Regions from separate parts of the Vogesella amnigena genome, predicted to be linked through region 2. Evidence: riboswitches for the same ligand, from Rfam matches in the RefSeq annotation. Region 2 holds a riboswitch; each other region holds the start of a gene.
The links. A riboswitch is a leader RNA that binds a small molecule or an ion and turns the genes downstream of it on or off. The one in region 2 is predicted to bind glycine.
Positions count from the first base shown of each region.

Region 1: linked by a shared signal. The riboswitch ahead of glyA (serine hydroxymethyltransferase) and the one ahead of gcvT (glycine cleavage system aminomethyltransferase GcvT) in region 2 are both predicted to bind glycine.
Region 3: linked by a shared signal. The riboswitch ahead of glyA (serine hydroxymethyltransferase) and the one ahead of gcvT (glycine cleavage system aminomethyltransferase GcvT) in region 2 are both predicted to bind glycine.

Region 1 covers NZ_JBHRYH010000015.1:5,090-11,503, forward strand. Annotated here, with positions in the region: gene putA (trifunctional transcriptional regulator/proline dehydrogenase/L-glutamate gamma-semialdehyde dehydrogenase) at 1-108, shown strand, start outside; gene ACFOKJ_RS06930 (branched-chain amino acid ABC transporter substrate-binding protein) at 230-1,456, shown strand; gene ACFOKJ_RS06935 (L-serine ammonia-lyase) at 2,002-3,402, opposite strand; gene glyA (serine hydroxymethyltransferase) at 3,524-4,777, opposite strand; glycine riboswitch at 4,919-5,014, opposite strand; glycine riboswitch at 5,016-5,115, opposite strand; gene ACFOKJ_RS06945 (methyl-accepting chemotaxis protein) at 5,542-6,414, shown strand, end outside.
Region 2 covers NZ_JBHRYH010000043.1:33,728-40,141, forward strand. Annotated here, with positions in the region: gene gcvP (aminomethyl-transferring glycine dehydrogenase) at 1-113, opposite strand, end outside; gene gcvH (glycine cleavage system protein GcvH) at 308-694, opposite strand; gene gcvT (glycine cleavage system aminomethyltransferase GcvT) at 776-1,864, opposite strand; glycine riboswitch at 1,899-1,993, opposite strand; glycine riboswitch at 2,003-2,093, opposite strand; gene gluQRS (tRNA glutamyl-Q(34) synthetase GluQRS) at 2,213-3,109, opposite strand; gene fdxA (ferredoxin FdxA) at 3,173-3,496, shown strand; gene cheD (chemoreceptor glutamine deamidase CheD) at 3,677-4,276, opposite strand; gene ACFOKJ_RS13855 (protein-glutamate methylesterase/protein-glutamine glutaminase) at 4,276-5,349, opposite strand; gene ACFOKJ_RS13860 (CheR family methyltransferase) at 5,356-6,216, opposite strand; gene ACFOKJ_RS13865 (methyl-accepting chemotaxis protein) at 6,201-6,414, opposite strand, start outside.
Region 3 covers NZ_JBHRYH010000042.1:43,671-50,084, reverse strand. Annotated here, with positions in the region: gene ACFOKJ_RS13650 (EAL domain-containing protein) at 1-1,647, shown strand, start outside; glycine riboswitch at 1,900-1,998, shown strand; gene glyA (serine hydroxymethyltransferase) at 2,176-3,444, shown strand; gene ACFOKJ_RS13640 (L-serine ammonia-lyase) at 3,447-4,847, shown strand; gene ACFOKJ_RS13635 (DEAD/DEAH box helicase) at 4,951-6,282, opposite strand.

The DNA of each region.
Region 1 (6,414 bases), on a different contig from region 2:
GTCGAGCAGGGTGGTTACAACCTGCACCGACTGGTAGTGGAGCGTGCCATTAGCGTGAATACCACGGCTGCTGGCGGTAATGCGAGTCTGATGAGCATCGGAGACTGATTGGACTTGCGCGGGGCGGGCGGCATTGAAATAATGCCGCCTGCCTTGTTGTAAACGTTCGCCAATCGACAAAATCCATTGGCACGAGCAAACCCTGACACACAAAGAGAAGAGAAACGACATGCGACTGAACAAACTGACCAGCGTATCCCTTGCTGTTGCTGCCGCCCTGGCTATCGTAGGTTGCAGCCAGAAAGACCAGGCTGCTACCGACGCCGCTTCCGCTCCGGCTGCAGAAGCCAGCGGCAACGTGGTGAAAATCGGCTTTGCCGCCCCGCTGACCGGCCCGCAGGCTCACTACGGCGAGGAATACAAGAACGGCGTGACCCTGGCAATCGAAGATGCCAACGCCGAGAAGCCGTCCATCGATGGCAAGCCGGTGACTTTCGAACTGGTAGCGGAAGATGACCAGGCTGACCCGAAGATCGCCACCCAGCTGGCTCAGAAGTTCGTCGACAACAAAGTGGCCGGTATCGTTGGCCACTTCAACTCCGGCACCTCCATCCCGGCTTCCAAGATCTACTCTGACGCCGGCATCCCGATGGTAGCCATGGCGACCTCCCCGGTGTTCACCACCCAGGGTTACAAGACCACCTTCCGTTCCATGACCTCCGACACCCAGCAGGGTTCGGTAATGGGCCAGTTCGTGGTGAACAAGCTGGGCGCCAAGAAGATCGTGATCGTTGACGACCGCACCGCTTACGGTCAGGGTCTGGCCGACGAATTCGAGAAGGCAGTGAAGGCAGCCGGTGGCGAAGTGGTGAAGCGTGAATTCACCAACGACAAGGCTACCGACTTTGCCGCCATCCTGACTTCCATCAAGGGCGTATCGCCGGACGTGGTGTTCTACGGTGGCGCCGATGCGCAGTCCGCTCCGATGGCCAAGCAGATGAAGCGCCTGGGTCTGAAGGCTCCGCTGGTATCCGGCGAAATGACCAAGACCCCGAACTTCCTGCAGCTGGCTGGCAAGGAAGCCGAAGGCACCATCGCCTCGCTGGCTGGCCTGCCGCTGGACAAGATGCCGAAGGGTGCTGATTACGCTACCCGTTACAAGGCCCGCTTCAACATGGACGTAGCTACCTACTCCCCGTACGGCTACGATGCTACCCGCGTGCTGATCGCCGCCATGAAGGAAGCCAACTCCGCCGAGCCGGCCAAGTACCTGCCGGTACTGGCCAAGATCCAGTACAAGGATGGCGTGACCTCTTCCAACTGGACCTACGACGAGAAGGGCGACCTGAAAGACGGTGGCATTACCGTGTACAAGGTACAGAACGGTCAGTGGACCGTGATGGAAACCGTTGGTGGTGGCGCCGCTCCGGCAGCTGCTGCTTCCGCGGCCCAGTAAGCCTCTCGACGCAAGTCAGCAAAGCCCGGCAGCAATGCCGGGCTTTTTGTTTGTGTGCAACGGATACCGCGTAACACCGCAGATACCGTTTGGGCGGTCATGCCGCAACAAAATTTGCGGCCAACGTTGTGAAGCGCCCAAACTGCCCCACGGGGAGCGCCGGCCAAAATGGTGTTCGCCAGGTTTTAAGACGGCAGCTGAGCCGTTTGACGTTAGCAAACGGCGAATTGCCGGCGCCTGGCGAATGCCTTTTTGGCCGGGGTTTCGCGGACCATAAGGGGCGAGCGGGGTCGCGAGGGGGCGGCGGCACGCCCCCTGGCCCGTCCGCCGGGCGGAACCGGCGACTTCAAACATCATCCGCGCAGCGGATACAAAACCTGACGCGGTAAACGTTGGGCTTCGCTGCGCAGGGCCGCAACCTACGTGGTGAATAGATGCCGTCTTGGAGGTCAAGCCGCTAAGTCGGTATTTACGGTTGCCCATGAAAAACGCCCGCATTTGCGGGCGTTGTCTTGTCTGCGGCCAGGGTTGGCCGCAGATGGGCATCAGCACTCCACGATGTTCACCGGCACCTCGATCACATTGATCGCCAGGCCGCCACGCGCGGTTTCCTTGTACTTGTTGCTCATGTCACGGCCAGTGTCGCGCATGGTCTTGATCACCCGGTCCAGCGACACAAAGTGCTGACCGTCGCCACGCAGTGCCATACGCGCGGCGTTGATGGCCTTGATCGCCGCCATGGCATTGCGCTCGATGCACGGCACCTGCACCAGGCCGCCCACCGGGTCGCAGGTCAGGCCCAGGTTGTGCTCCATGCCGATCTCGGCGGCGTTTTCCGCCTGTTCCGGCGTGCCGCCCAGCACTTCCGCCAGTGCGCCGGCGGCCATGGAACAGGCAGAGCCAACTTCGCCCTGGCAGCCGACTTCTGCACCGGAGATGGAGGCATTGAGTTTGAACAGGATGCCGATGGCGCCGGCGGTGAGCAGGAAGCGCACCACACCATCGTCGTTGGCGCCCGGTACAAAGCGCGCGTAGTAATGCAGCACTGCGGGGATGATGCCGGCGGCACCGTTGGTGGGGGCGGTTACCACGCGGCCACCGCCGGCGTTTTCCTCGTTCACCGCCAGTGCGTACAGGTTTACCCAGTCCATCACCGTCAGCGGGTCGCGCAGTGCGGCTTCCGGCGCATTGGTGAGCTTGCGGTACAGGTCGGCGGCGCGGCGTTTTACCTTCATGCCGCCGGGCAGGATGCCTTCGTGGCTGCAGCCGCGCTGCACGCAGCCCTGCATCACTTGCCAGATCTGCAGCAGACCGGCGCGCACCTCTCCCTCGCTGCGCCAGGCCAGCTCGTTCTCCAGCATGATCTGGCTGATGCTCTTGCCGTGGCGCTGACACAGCGCCAGCAGCTCGGCACCGGTCTTGAACGGGTGCTTCAGTTCGGTCACGCCCGGCGGCACAAAGCCGGCATCGATCGCTGCCTCGTCCACCACGAAGCCGCCGCCTACCGAGTAGTAGGCACGCTTGGACAGGCTGTTGCCGGCAGCGTCGAAGGCTTCGAAGATCATGCCGTTGGGGTGGTAGGGCAGGGCCTTGCGCTTGTACAGCAGCAGGTCTTCCGCTTCGTTGAAGGCGATGAGCTGCTGGCCGAGCAGGTTGATGGCCTTGTCGGTACGGATGGTGGCCAGTATCTGCGGCACGGCGTCGGTATCGACCAAGTCGGGTTGTTCGCCAGCCAGACCCAGCAGCACCGCGGTATCGGTGCCGTGCCCCTTGCCGGTGGCGCCCAGCGAACCGAACATTTCCGATTTCACGCGCGTGGTGGCGGCCAGCAAGCCGTCTTTTTCCAGGCGGGCAACAAACTGCCGCGCGGCGCGCATCGGGCCGACGGTGTGGGAGCTGGAGGGGCCGATGCCGATCTTGAACAGGTCGAAAACACTGATAGCCATGCTGCTTCTCTTGTCTGGTTGCGGCGCCGCCGTGGGTTGGCGGCGCCCGGTTTACAGGCGGTAAGCCCGTGTTATTGGACAATACGTTGCGGCCAGGGTTGGCCGCAACGTTCACTACTATTTAACGATAGACCGGATAGGCGGCGCACAGCTCCGCTACCTGGCGTTTTACACGCGCGCTCACTTCCGGATTCTCGATGTCGTCGAGGATGTCGCACACCCAGTGCGCCACCTGGCGCGCCTCGGTTTCCTTGAAGCCACGGCTGGTGATGGCCGGGGTGCCGATGCGGATGCCGCTGGTCACGAACGGGCTTTGCGGGTCGTTCGGCACCGCGTTCTTGTTCACGGTGATGTGAGCGGCGCCCAGCGCGGCGTCGGCAGCCTTGCCGGTAAGGCCCTTGTCGATCAGGCTCAGCAGGAACAGGTGGTCGTCGGTTTTGCCGGACACAATGCTGTAACCGCGCTCCTGGAACACCGCCACCATGGCGCGGGCGTTGGCCAGTACCTGCTTCTGGTAGTCGACGAATTCCGGCTGCAGCGCCTCCTGGAACGCTACGGCCTTGGCGGCGATCACGTGCATCAGCGGGCCGCCCTGAATGCCGGGGAATACCACCGAATTCAGCTTCTTCTCCAGCTCCAGGTTGGCCGCAGCCAGGATCAGGCCGCCACGCGGGCCGCGCAGGGTCTTGTGGGTGGTGGTGGTCACCACGTGGGCGTGCGGAATCGGGTTAGGGTACAGCCCGGCAGCCACCAGACCGGCCACGTGCGCCATGTCCACGAACAGGTAGGCGCCGATGCTGTCGGCGATCTCGCGCATGCGCTTCCAGTCCACGATCAGCGAGTAGGCGGAGAAGCCGGCCACGATCATCTTCGGCTGATATTCATTGGCCATGCGCTGCACTTCGTCGTAATCGATCTCGCCGGTTTCCGGATTCAGACCGTACTGCACTGCGTGATAGATCTTGCCGGAGAAGTTGACTTTGGCGCCGTGGGTGAGGTGACCGCCGTGGGCCAGGCTCATGCCAAGCACGGTGTCGTGCGGCTCCAGCAGCGCCATGTACACGGCGGCATTGGCCTGGCTGCCGGAGTGCGGCTGCACGTTGGCGTAGTCGGCGCCGAACAGCTGTTTGGCACGGTCGATGGCCAGCTGCTCCACCACGTCCACGTGCTCGCAGCCGCCGTAGTAGCGCTTGCCGGGGTAGCCCTCGGCGTATTTATTGGTGAGCTGGCTGCCCTGCGCCTGCATCACGCGCGGGCTGGTGTAGTTTTCGGAGGCAATCAGCTCGATGTGGTCCTGCTGGCGTTGGTCTTCGGCCTGCATGGCGGCCCACAGGGCGTCGTCGAAGCCGGCAATCTGCATGTCCTGGGTAAACATTGGGTATCTCCTTGGTCACCGGCGCTGGCGGCAAAAGGTTGGCCGCACCGCGCCTTGCAAAACGGGCGGTGACGGGCAGACGGTCTGCTGGGTGTGGCAGACAGATGGATGGGCGTCCGCCCGGTATCACCGGACGATGCCCCCTCTGTCCCTTTGCCTGAGAGATTGCGGCGCAGTGTGTACTGGCCATGCTGCCTTCGGCGAGGCCGCGCGGCTGCGGGCCTACTCTCCAGAGTGCCTGACCAGAGCAGTTCTTTTGCCTGAGAGTTTCTGGGGCGATTCCCCTTCGGCGCTGCCGCCAGGCGCAAGGCCCGGGCAGTCTCTCCTGCACTGGTGGCGGCCAACCTGTGAAATTGGCCGCGTGGCTTGGCGCAATCTAGAGAAGCCGGCGCGGGCTGTCAACGCATGTCGGACAGTATTCGATGTGCAGTTGCAGCAATTGCTGATCGGCTTGCCGCGGAATGCTTGCTGCCGAATCCACGGCCGTGCTCCTTGAGTGGTGCACAGCGAGCGGGCTAGCAAGGCTGGCATCTTGCCGGGAACGGCCATCGGGAACTTTCTTCAGCTTCTAGTGGAAATTTTTCCGGCTTAAACCTAACATATCGAAAATGTAAAATTGTTTTAAATCAAATGTCGTTAGCTTGTGCACGGTGGCGCAAGCAAAAGTACACGAAATTGATTTCTGACTATAAAAGGAACGAGGCCAGCCCTCGTTTGTAGCAAAACCCAACTCCATAATTCAATAAACAGGGGAAGAACCAATCATGTCTTTGCGCGCAAAACTGATGGCGTTTGTGCTGCTGGTCATCGCAGCCCTGGCCGTCGTCTTCTGTAGCGTGGCCTACTGGAAGATGAGCTCCACGCTGGAGAGCCAGATCGAAGGCCAGATCAAGATGGCGGCCGACAACAAGGTGAGCTTTGTCTCCGAGTGGGTGCAGGTGCGCCAGACCATCGTGGCATCGGTACTGCCGCGCTTTGGTACCGGTGAACTCAAGCCCATTCTCGACCAGGCACAGCAGGCCGGTAAGTTCGATGACATGTATGTTGGCCAGCCGGACAAGACCATGACCCAGTTCACCGGCGGTTCGCCGGTGCCGCCGGGCTACGACCCGACTGGCCGTCCGTGGTTCCTGGCGGCCAAGGATGCCAACGGCCCAATCGCTTCGCCGCCGTATATCGATGCCGCTACCAAGCGCCCGATCATCACTTTTGCCCAGGCGCGCAAGGATGGCGGTCAGCTGGTGGCCGTGGCCGGTGGTGACGTGACCCTGGCACGGGTGGTGGAGGAAGTGACTGCCGCCAAGCTGCCGGGCGATGGCTACGCCTTCCTGATTACTGCCGCTGGCGACGTGATTGCCCATCCGCAGAAGGATTCCGGTCTGAAGAAGATCAGCGACGTGATTCCGGGCTTTGACCTGAACGCGCTGAACAAGGATGGCCAGATCCAGTTTGCCGAGCTGGATGGCAGCAAGCAGATGGTGGCGCTGTTCCCGGTACCGAATACGACCTGGCTGCTGGGTGTGGCCGTGCCGCATGCGGCTGCCATGGCGCCGGTACGCCAGCTGCTGATGGTGATGGTAGGTCTGGCCGTGGCCGGCATGATCCTGGCTGGTATCTTCGCGTATGTCGGTGTGGCG
Region 2 (6,414 bases):
TCTTCCAGCGAGGCAGCACCTACGTAGGCCAGCATCTCGGCCTTCTCGGCCTCGCACGGGCCAATGTGGCGTTCGATGAATTCTTGATGATTGAAGAGTTGCGAGAGCGACATGTCTTCGGTTCCGTCATTAAAGAACCAGGATCTTGGCCACGAAAACCACGAAATCACACGAACCCACCCTGACAGGTCGCATCGTACGGATGTGACTGCTAATTTATCGTTCGTGTCTTTTCGTGGTTTTCGTGGCGGAATCCTGATTCAAAAAAACAAAAGCCCCGCCATCGAGAGACGGCAGGGCAATTCGATCAGGCGCCGATTTCGGCTGCGTAGGCAGCGGCGTCGAGCAGCTTGTCCAGATCGGCGGCGTTGGCCGGCTTGATCTTGAAGAACCAGCCTGCGCCGTACGGCTCGCTGTTGGCGAGGTCCGGAGTTGCTTCCAGTTCGGCGTTCACTTCCAGCACTTCGCCGGCGATCGGCGCGTAGATATCGGAAGCGGCTTTTACCGATTCCACCACGCCAGCCTGCTCGCCATCACCCAGTGCGCTGCCAACTGCCGGCAGTTCCACGAACACGATGTCGCCCAGCAGCTCTTGTGCATGCTCGGTGATGCCCACGGTAACGGTACCGTCAGCTTCCAGACGCAGCCATTCGTGGCTGGATACGTATTTCAGTTCGGCGGGGATGTTGCTCATGTGATTCTCCTGATGCAGATAGTTTGGATCTTGATTGGGTAGTACCGGGGTGACGCTCTCGCCACGTCGTTATACACCAGCTTATTCAAAAACTTTCTTGCCGTTGCGCACGAACGGCATTTTCACCACGCGCACTTCGGTCAGGGTGCCACGCAGGTCCACCAGAGCGGTGGCGCCGGTAGCAGCCGGAACACGGGCGATGGCGATGGAATGCTTCAGGGTCGGCGAGAAGGTGCCGCTGGTGATGATGCCTTCACCCGCGCCCTCTACCACCACTTTCAGGCCTTCGCGCAGCACGCCGCGGCCTTCCAGCACCAGGCCAACCTGTTTCATGGCCACGCCGGCGGCTTTCTGGGCTTCCAGTGCCTTGCGGCCGATGAAGTCACGCTCTTCCGGGTTCCAGGCAATGGTCCAGCCCATGCCGGCTTCCAGCGGCGACACAGTTTCGTCCATGTCGTGGCCGTACAGGTTCATGCCGGCTTCCAGACGCAGGGTGTCGCGCGCGCCCAGGCCGATCGGCGCTACGCCGGCTGCCTGCAGCTGATTGAAGAAATTGATGGCCTCGGCAGCCGGAATCATGATTTCCAGGCCGTCTTCACCGGTGTAACCGGTGCGGGCCACGAACCACTCGCCGAACGGCAGGCCCTGGAATACTTTCAGACCCTGGATGGCTTCAGCCCAGTCCGGCTTCACGGCACAGACCTTGGCAATGGCTTGCGGGCCTTGTACCGCCAGCATGGCCAGGTCGCGGCGCACTTGCAGTTTCACGTCGAAACCGGCGGATTGCTTTTCCATCCATGCCAGGTCTTTTTCGGTAGTGCCGGCGTTGATCACCATGCGGTAGCCATTGGCTGCCAGGTACACGATCAGGTCGTCCACCACGCCGCCCTGCTCGTTGAGCATGCCGGAGTACAGGGCCTTGCCTTCGAAGCCCAGCTTGGACACGTCGTTGGCGATCAGCTTTTGCAGCCAGGCCTTGGCGTCGCTACCGCTGATGTCGACCACGGTCATGTGGGACACGTCGAACATGCCGGCGTCGTTACGCACAACTTCATGTTCTTTCAGCTGCGAGCCGTAATGGATGGGCATTTCCCAGCCGGCAAAGTCAACCATCTTTGCACCGGCAGCAATATGCGCGTCAAACAGTGGGGTACGTTTCGGGGCCGTCATTGGGCAAGTCCTCGGAGTGAGTTTTTCCGCTAGCTCACACCCCTCTGTCCATGCACCTGAGATTTTCCGGCATTGCGCCGTTAGCCCCTTCGGTGGGCGCGTTATGCGCCGCTCTCCAGATTCAGCAGGCCTTGCGGCCCGATTCTTGCAGTCCTTTTGCCTGAGCGATTGCGGGTGCACTTGCGCCTTCGGCGGCAGCCCTGCGGCTGCACTCTCCTGCGGAATGCGGCGATTATCGTCGCCCAAAGCCCGCTTGGCAAGTCGGGTTTTGCCCAGTTTTCAGACACTTGCGACAAGTCGCTTGCCGCAGCACGTGATAAATCGCTTTAGCGCCAAGCGTTTAGGCAGTTATTCGATCACTACCGGGCCTACCGGCACTGTGGACAATGACCAACTGCCGCGCGCCCACTGCCACAGTTCCGCCAGGCTCTGCACCTCCGGCGGTGCGACATGGCCCAGCCGCCGCAGTGCCAGCCGCAGCTCCTGTGCGGCCAACGCTGGGGAAATGGCAGGCGCCAGCGTCTGCTTGGAAAGCTTCTCGCCGGCGGCATTCACCATCAGCGGCAGGTGGCAATGGCTGACCATCGCGCTGCCCAGACACTGCCGCAGCCACAGCTGGCGCGGGGTGGACACCAGCAGGTCGGCGCCACGCACGATATCGCTGATGCCCTGCTCGATATCATCCACCACCACCGCCAGCTGGTAGGCCCAGAAGCCATCGGCACGCAGCAGCACGAAATCGCCGATGTCGCGTTGCAGCTGTTGCGCGTAATAGCCCTGCAGCCGGTCGTCGAAGCCCAGTTCGGCATCCGGCACCCGCAGCCGCCAGGCACGCGGGCTGCGCCCTGCAGCCACGCCGTGACGGCAGGTACCGGGGTAGACCATGCCATCCACGCCACGCCGCCCCTGTTCGCTGATTTCCTTGCGGGTGCAGGCACAGCCGTAGGCGTCGCCCTGGCGGACAAGCTGATCCAGCGCCGCGCGGTACAGGTGATGACGCTGGCTCTGGTACACCACCTCGCCGTCCCATTCAAAGCCGAAGGCTTCCAGCGTGCGCAGGATGTTGGCCGCAGCCCCCGGCATTTCACGTGGCGGGTCCAGGTCTTCCATGCGCAGCAGCCATTGCCCGCCCCGGCTGCGAGCTTCCAGGTAGCTGCCGACTGCCGTGGTCAGCGAGCCGGCGTGCAACAGACCGGTGGGGCTGGGCGCGAAGCGGCCACGATAGGTGGAATCAGAAGCAGACATATGCGGGCTGGCAAACAATAATCAGCAGAGGCGGCCACCACGGGCTGCGCTGGAGGGCGAAAAATGACGCACGTTGTAACCGAAGCCTGCATCAAATGCAAATACACCGACTGTGTGGAAGTGTGCCCGGTGGACTGCTTCCACGAAGGCCCCAACTTTCTGGTGATCGACCCGGACGAGTGCATCGATTGCACGCTGTGCGTGCCGGAGTGCCCGATCAACGCCATCACCACCGAGGAGGAGCTGCCGCCGGCCCAGCACGCCATGCTGGCACTGAATGCCGAGCTGTCCAGGGTATGGCCGGTAATCGTGGAGCAGAAGGAGCCGCTGCCGGACCATGAACACTGGGCCACGGTGACAGACAAGCTGCCGCTGCTGGAGCGCTAGCAGTAGCAGGTTGGCCGCAGATGCGGCCAACCCTGGCGACTGACAAACTACCCGCTTATGCGTAACCGGCCCCGGCAAAGCCGGGCCGCTCTAGCCAAGTGCTTGAGTCGGCAGCCTTCCTGTTGATAAAACAACACTCTTTTGCAGTGCAAAGGAACGTTGTCAACACTCTCGACTGGCTCAGATGAACAGGTCCACGTCGCCGCCGGCCTTGCTCTCGCTGTCGCGGTCGATGCGGCGGCGGTAGCTTTCCTCTTCCTGCACCAGAGTGTGCTGCGGGCGGATCTTCTTGATCAGCACCTTGCCGCTGTCAGTGAAGAAATACACCTTGCGCGCGATATCCGCCCCCAGGTCTTCCGCCACGATGGGGATGTTTTCCTGGGCCAGGAAGGCGCGTACGAAACCGGCATTGCGCTGGCCGATATTAGCCTTGGTCATGCCATCCAGCACATTGCCGCCACCGAATACCTTGGCTTCCAGGCTGCGGCGGCTGGCACCGAGCTTGAGCATGTCGTTGATCAGCAGCTCCATGGCATGGGTGCCGAAGCGAGCCGGCATCAGGCGGTCGCTGCTGCTGCTGCCCTGATCCGGCAGCATGAAGTGATTCATGCCGGCAATACCGGTAGCCCGGTCGCGCAGGCAGGCGGAAACGCAGGAGCCCAGCACGGTCACCAGCAGCAGGCCGTCGTCGGTGGCCTGGTACTCGCCCGGCAACAGCTTGGCGGCATTGCGGTTGAAATGTTTGTCGAGATAGCGGTGCGCCGCGTGGCCGGTAAGCATCAGACCTCCCGCTTCTGTTGGCCGCACAGATAGGCCAGTACACGCTCGGCCATGTGCGGCAGCGGCACCACTTCGTGTACCGCGCCGATTTCATACGCGGCGCGCGGCATGCCGTACACCACGCAGGTCGCCTGGTTCTGCCCCAGGTTGTAGCTACCGGCCTCGCGCATGCGCAACATGCCGGCGGCACCATCCTTGCCCATGCCGGTAAGAATCACCCCTACCGCCCGTTTGCCCAGCAGGCTGGCTGCGGAATCGAACAGCACATCCACCGCCGGGCGGTGGCGATTCACCGGTTCGCCCTGATCCAGGTGGGTACACAGCTGCCCGCCGCTCCTGACGATGCTGAGGTGGGAATGCCCCGGCGCGATATAGATATGGCCACTGCTCAACGGCTGGCCATCGGTGGCTTCACTCACCGTCATGGCACAGCACTGGTCCAGCCGGTTGGCAAACGACAGCGTGAAATTTTCCGGCATATGCTGCACCACCAGCACCGGCGGCGTATTCACCGGCAAGCCGCTGAGAAATTCGCGCAGCGCCTCGGTACCACCAGTGGAGGCCCCCACCACGATTACCGCATCCTTGCGCAGGATGGGCGCATTGGCCAGCGCTGGCACCGGCTGCACCTGTGGCTGGATGAAACGGGTAGGCAACTGCACCCGCGCGGCGGCGGCGGTGCGTATCTTGTCGCAAATCAGCTCTGCATACTCCTGCATGCCGCGGCTGATATCCACCTGCGGCTTTTCAATACAATCCACCGCGCCCAGTTCCAGCGCCCGCAGGGCAATATCGGAACCGGCAGCGGTGAGCGAGGAAATCATCAGCACCGGGGTTGGCCGCAGGCTCATCAGCCGGCGCAAGAACTCCAGGCCATCCATGCGCGGCATTTCCACATCCAGTGTCACCACGTCCGGATTGGTCTCGCGGATACGCTCGCGCGCCGCCAGCGGATCCGGCGCCAGTGCCACGACTTCCATGTCCGGCGCGGCATTGATGATCTTGCTCAGCAACTCTCGAATCAGTGCCGAGTCGTCCACCACCACCACGCGAATCTTGCGCGCTTGTCCCATGCCGTCTTATCCCCGCGCCAGGCGGTAAGCAGTCTTGCCGCAGGGCTCAAAGGTAGTGCTGATGTGCTGGATATTCTCGGAATGCCCCAGCAGCAGCAAGCCATGCGGTTTCAGATGCCGGGCAAAGTGTTCGAGAATGCCGGCCTGTGTAGGTTTATCGAAATAGATCAGCACGTTGCGACAGAAAATCACATCGAACTGCTCCAGCTGCGGCCACTGGCTGTCCACCAGGTTGATGCGGCGAAAGTCGATCTGCCGGCTCCACGCCGCCTTCACCTTCACCTTGCCGGCATTGCTGCCGACCCCGCGCACGAAGAATTGGCGCAGTAGGGCGGGATCAAGCTTTTCCACCCGGTCGGCCGCATAGACGCCAGCGGCAGCCTTGCCCAGCACGTTCGTATCGATATCCGAGGCCACGATACGATAATCACGGCCCTCCAGGCTTTGCGCTAGCGTAAACAAGATGGAATAAGGCTCTTCGCCGGTGGAGGCAGCCGAGCTCCACACCTGGTAGGGGCCGCTATTGCCGGCATGCTGCTGTGCGTGCTGGCGCAGGATGTCGAAATGATGGCTTTCGCGAAAGAACGAGGTGAGGTTGGTGGTCAGCGAATTGATGAAGTGTTCCCACTCGCCGGCGCCCTGCTCGCTGGATAGCAGTGCCAGGTAGTCGGCAAACGAGCTGAAGCCCTTGTGGCGCACCCGCTTGGCCAGCCGCGCATACGCCATGTGGTTCTTGGCATCGCTCAGCGCGATGCCGGTACGCTGGTACAGCAGCGATCTTACCGCGCGGAAATCTGCCTCAGAAAAGTGCAGATCACGCGGAAAAATCGCGCCATCACTGTCGGTGGTGCTCAGAACTCCTCCCATTCACCTTCGTCCGTCACTTGCGGCCTGAGCGGTGATTGCACCGCCGGGGTGCGTACCGCCGGGGCAGGCGCTACCGGCGCCCTGGCAACCACGGCCGGCGCGGCTCTGGGGGCGCTCAGCGCGGTGCTGCCGGCATGACGCAGGCTGCCATCCAGGTGGAAGATCGACACCGCATCCAGCAGCACGCCGGCCTGCTCT
Region 3 (6,414 bases), on a different contig from region 2:
TGGCTGGACGAACAGGCACGCGGACTGCCGCTGAACTCCATAATCCGCATGCTGGACGAGCAGAACCAGCAACAAGACGGCCAGCTGCTGGAAGAGATACTGAGCGGAAAAACCAGCGGCAGCAGCCAGCATGCCCAGCTGATGGTGCGCCTGGACGGCAGTGCCATTGCCATTTCCCTGGTTGCCGCGCCGATCTTCAGCCATGGCCGTGTCAGTGGTGCGGTACTGGTGCTGCACGACATGACCCGCGAGCGCCAGTACGTTGCCAACCTGTCCTGGCAGGCCAGTCACGATGCGCTCACCGGCCTGGTAAACCGCCGCGAATTCGAGCAGCGCCTGGAGCTCGCCATCGAGCGGCAGGCCAGCAGCAGCAAGCCGGTAGAACATGCGCTGATGTTTCTCGACCTGGACCAGTTCAAGCTGGTGAATGACACCAGTGGACACGCAGCCGGCGACGAGCTGCTGCGCCAGATCTGCACCCTGCTGCAAAAACAGTTGCGTGACGGGGACACCCTGGCCCGGCTGGGCGGCGACGAATTCGGCATCCTGCTGGAGCACTGCCCTGCCATTCATGCCGGCCAGATTGCCGAGGCGTTGCGGCAAACCGTGCAGGATCTGCACTTTGTCTGGCAGGGCCGGCCGTTCAATACCAGTATCAGCATCGGGCTGGTGCATCTTAGCCGGCCACTCAGCACCCTGGCCGAAGCCCTGCGCGCTGCGGATGTCGCCTGCTACATGGCCAAGGAAAAGGGGCGCAACCGGGTGCAGGTCTACCATCCGGACGACTCGGAACTATCGATGAAGTACGGCGAGATGGCCTGGGTGCAGCGCATCCACCTGGCACTGGAGGAAAACCGCTTCCGTCTATACATGCAGCAGATCGCGCCGCTGCACGAAGAGGCGTCCAGCGGCGTCCATATCGAGTTGCTGCTGCGGCTGCACGATGAATTCGGCCGCCTGGTACCGCCGATCAGCTTCATCCCGGCGGCGGAGCGTTACGGCCTGATGCTGCTGATCGACCGCTGGGTGGTGCAGCAGGCATTTGCCACCCTGGCTGCCAGACAGCATTGCCGTAAGGGGGCCCCCATTGCCACCTGCGCCATCAACCTGTCCGGCAACAGCATCGGCGACGATGCTTTTCTCGATTTCGTGCGCGAGCAGTTCCGCCAGCATGCCATTGCACCGCACAGCATCTGTTTCGAGATCACCGAAACCAGCGCCATCGCCAATCTCAGCGATGCCACGCGCTTTATTGCCGAGCTGCAGCAGCTGGGCTGCCGTTTCTCGCTGGATGATTTCGGCTCCGGCATGTCATCGTTCAGCTACCTGAAACACCTGCCGGTGGACTACCTGAAGATCGACGGCAGCTTCGTCAAGGACATGCTGGACGACCCCATCGATCACGCCATGGTGGCAGCCATCAACCACATCGGCCACGTGATGGGCAAGCGCACCATCGCCGAGTTCGTCGAAACGCCGCAGCTGATGCAGGCCGTTGGCCTGCTGGGCATCGATTATGCCCAGGGCTACGCCATCATGCGGCCGCAACCCTTCACCTGCGACTGCGAATTGCAGACAAACTTTCCGCATGGTTGCCAACCGCTGACAGATGCACTGAACCAGGACCGCGACGCCGAGACGCGCTGACCGCAGGCCGACTGTGGCAAAAACACATCAATTCCCATATAAATCAGCAATTTATTTTTACAGCGACATGCGAAGGCCGCCCCTGACGGCATTGCCATAAGCGACCGCTTTCATTTTGACCGCGACGCAAATCCACCTATTTTCCTCCCGGCGCAATCCCCACCGCCAGGCGCCCTGCCATCGCCATGGCCAGGCGCTCCACCGGCGGCATTGACGCCCGACAACCCGCTCTCTAGATTGGGTCGCAGCCACATCAGGCAGACAGGAGAGATCGCCCGGTTGCAAAACCAGCGGCGGCGCCGAAGGGGAATCGCCCCGAAAACTCTCAGGCAAAAGGACTGTCTGCCCAGGCTCTCTGGAGAGCAGGCGCCCGCATGGCGCCTCGCCGAAGGCAGCACGGTGCGTACACGCGCACCCAATCTCTCAGGCACACGGACAGAGGGGGCAAGCAAGGTCGCTAGCGACCACCCACCCCCATTTACCGGGCTTGCGGCCAAGGTTGGCCGCAGCCTTTGTCTGGAGAGCGCCATGTTTACCCGTGATATGCAGATTGCCGGCTTCGACGACGCCCTGTGGGCCGCCATGCAGGCCGAAGACCAACGCCAGCAGGACCACATCGAGCTGATTGCCTCCGAAAACTACACCAGTCCGCGCGTGATGCAGGCCCAGGGCAGCCAGCTCACCAACAAGTACGCCGAGGGCTACCCCGGCAAGCGCTACTACGGCGGCTGCGAACACGTGGACGTGGTGGAGCAACTGGCCATCGACCGTGCCAAAGCGCTGTTCGGCGCCGACTACGCCAACGTGCAGCCGCACTCCGGCAGCCAGGCCAATGCCGCCGTGTACATGGCGCTGCTGGAGCCGCACGACACCGTGCTCGGCATGAGCCTGGCCCACGGCGGCCACCTCACCCACGGCGCCAAGGTCAACTTCTCCGGCAAGATCTACCACGCGGTGCAGTACGGCCTGAATCCGGAAACCGGCGAGATCGATTACGACGAAGTACAGCGCATGGCCAATGAGTACCAGCCGAAGATGATCGTGGCCGGCTTCTCCGCCTACTCGCTGATCGTGGACTGGAAGCGCATGCGCGAAATCGCCGACAGCATCGGTGCCTACCTGTTCGTGGACATGGCCCACGTAGCTGGCCTGGTAGCCGCCGGCCTGTACCCGAACCCGATTCCGCACGCCCACGTGGTGACCACCACCACCCACAAGACCCTGCGCGGCCCGCGTGGCGGCCTGATCCTCGCTGCGGCCAACCCGGAGCTGGAGAAGAAGCTGAATTCGGTGGTATTCCCCGGCATCCAGGGCGGCCCGCTGATGCACGTGATTGCCGCCAAGGCGGTGGCATTCCAGGAGGCGCTGCAGCCGGAATTCGTTGATTACCAGAAGCAGGTGCTGGCCAACGCCCGCGCCATGGTGCAGGTGTTCCAGGACCGTGGCTACAGCATCGTCTCCGGCAAAACCGACGACCACCTGTTCCTGCTGAGCCTGATCGACAAGGGCCTTACCGGCAAGGCGGCCGACGCCGCGCTGGGCGCCGCCCACATCACCGTGAACAAGAACGCGGTGCCGAACGATCCGCAAAGCCCGTTCGTGACCAGCGGCATCCGTATCGGCACCCCGGCGATCACCAGCCGTGGCTTCAAGGAAACCGAAGCGCGCCAGGTGGCGCACTGGGTGTGTGACATTCTCGACGACATCGAGAACCCGGAAGTGAGCGCGCGTGTAAAACGCCAGGCTGCAGAGCTGTGTGCCGCCTTCCCGGTATACCGTGAAACCAGCGGGAGCTGATCATGGCCCTCAGCGTGTTTGATCTGTTCAAGATCGGCATCGGCCCGTCCAGCTCGCATACCGTCGGCCCGATGCGTGCCGCGCGGCAGTTTGTCGCCCGTCTGGAAAAAGACGGTCTGCTGCCGGCAGTGGCCAGCGTGCGCTGCGAGCTGTTCGGCTCGCTGGGCGCCACCGGCAAGGGCCACGGCTCCGACATTGCCGTGCTGCTTGGGCTACAGGGCGAGCTGCCGGACGAAGTGGATACCGATGCGGTGCCGGGCATGGTGGCGGCGATTCGTGACAGCAAGCGGCTGCGGCTGCTTGGCAGCCACGAAATCGCCTTTGCCGAGGGTGAACATCTGGTGCTGCACAAGCGCAAGACACTGCCCTTTCACCCGAACGGCATGACCTTTGAGGCGCGTAACGATCAAGGTGAAGTGCTGGACAAGCGCGCCTACTACTCGGTGGGAGGTGGCTTCGTGGTGGATGAGGCGGCAATCGATGCCGGCTTCACCCCACCGGGCAGCGAGGAGCTACGCCACCCGTTCAGCAGCGGCGCCGAACTGCTGGCGCTGTGTCAGCGTGAAGGCAAGAGCATCAGCCAGATCATGCTGGAAAACGAGCTGGCCTGGCGTAGCGAGGAAGAAGTGCGTGCCGGTCTGCTGCGTATCTGGCAGGTAATGCAGAACTGCGTACAGCGCGGCTGCGCACAGGAAGGCATTCTTCCTGGCGGCATGAAGGTGAAACGCCGTGCTGCCGACCTGTACCGCAAGCTCACCAATGCCCCGGAAGCCAGCCTGCGCGACCCGCTGACGGTAATGGACTGGGTAAACCTGTACGCACTGGCGGTGAACGAGGAAAACGCCGGCGGCGGACGAGTTGTCACTGCGCCCACCAACGGTGCTGCCGGCATCATCCCTGCCGTGCTGCACTACTACGCGCGTTTTGTGCCGGGTGCCAACGAGGATGGCGTGGTGCGCTTCCTGCTCACCGCTGGCGCGATCGGCATCCTGTTCAAACTCAATGCCTCCATCTCCGGTGCCGAAGTCGGTTGCCAGGGCGAAGTCGGTTCGGCCTGCTCGATGGCAGCCGGCGGCCTTGCCGAGGTAATGGGCGCGACGCCGGAGCAGGTGGAAAACGCCGCCGAGATCGGCATGGAGCATAACCTGGGCCTGACCTGCGACCCGGTGGGCGGCCTGGTGCAGGTGCCGTGCATCGAGCGCAACGCCATGGCGGCGGTAAAGGCCATCAACGCGGTGCGCATGGCACTGCGCGGCGATGGCCAGCACTTTGTGTCGCTGGACCGGGTCATCAAGACCATGCGCGACACCGGCCGCGACATGAACAGCAAGTACAAGGAAACCGCGCGTGGCGGCCTGGCGATCAATGTGATTGAGGTGCCGGTGAATATCGTGGAATGCTGATGCCCGCTTGCGGCCAACCCTGAGCGCAAGCCTGGGGCTGCTGCATAGAAAAACCGCCCTGCCTTTACTGGCAGGGCGGTTTTTTTGAATGGCTCGCTAACGCTTATTCTGCGCGCGGGGCACGGCGTTCGCCGCCATGGCCACCCTGACGCGGACCGCTGCTGCCGCGGCGATCGCCGTAGCTGCTGCCACCACGGTTGCCTGCGTAGCCGGAACCCGGCTTGCGGTCGCCGTAGCCACCACGACGCTGGCCGTCACGAGCACCGGCGCCTTGCGGACGACGGCCTTTCGGCGGACGACGGGTCGGCTCCATGCCCTGGATCACGGCTTCAGCCAGCTGGCGCTTCAGGTATTGCTCGATACGACGTACGCGGTGGAATTCGCGCGATTCGGCGATGGTGATCGCCACGCCGCTGCGGCCGGCACGACCGGTACGGCCGATACGGTGCACGTAGTCTTCCGCCTGCTTCGGCAGATCGTAGTTCACTACCAGGCCGATGCCCGGTACGTCGATGCCGCGAGCGGCCACGTCGGTAGCCACCAGGATCTTGATGCGGCCACGACGCAGGTCGTTCAGGGTGCGGTTACGCCAGCTTTGCGGCATGTCACCATGCAGGCAGGCTGCGGAGTAGCCCATGTCGCACAGCTTGTCGGCGATTTCTTCGGAACCGATCTTGGTAGCGGTGAACACCACGGCCTGGTCGAAGTTGGACTCCTTCAGGATGGCGTCCAGCAGACGGTTCTTGTGGTTGTTGTCATCGGCGTACAGCAGATGTTCTTCGATGCTGCCGCTGTCATCCTTGCGCTCGATCTCGATACGCTGCGGATCGCGGGTCATGCGCTCGGCCATCTTGCCGACGATGCCGTCCAGGGTAGCGGAGAACAACAGGGTCTGACGCTCGGCCGGGGTGGCGGCAACGATGGTCTCGATGTCTTCGATGAAGCCCATGTCCAGCATGCGGTCGGCTTCGTCCAGCACCAGCATTTCCAGGCGCGAGAAGTCGATGCGGCCGGAGCGCATGTGGTCCATCAGGCGACCCGGGGTAGCCACGATGATGTCAACCGGGCGCGACAGTGCGCGGGTCTGGAAACCGAAGGAAGCGCCGCCTACCAGGGTAACGGTGCGCAGGAAGCGCATGCCTTCACCGTAAACCATGGCGTTCTTTTCCACCTGCTGTGCCAGTTCGCGGGTCGGGGTCAGCACCAGTACGCGCGGGCCGTTACCCGGGCCTTTGGAACGCTCGCTGATGCGGGTCAGTGCCGGCAGCAGGAAGGCTGCGGTCTTGCCGCTACCGGTTTGTGCGGAAACCAGCAGATCGCGACCGGCGATAGCTGCCGGTACGGCTTCGGCCTGTACCGGAGTCGGGGTATCGTAACCGGCTTGTTCCAGGGCTTTGGCAACAACAACGGGAAGTCCGAGATCGGAGAAATGCATATCAATCCTTTCAGTCCGGCTGGATAAGCCGGGTGTAAGCCCGCTTGAGGGGTAACAGGTCATCGAACCAACCTGACAAGCGGCAAACAGCGGTCCTGAAAGCAAGGACATGGCGGCAACAGGCCAAAAGGC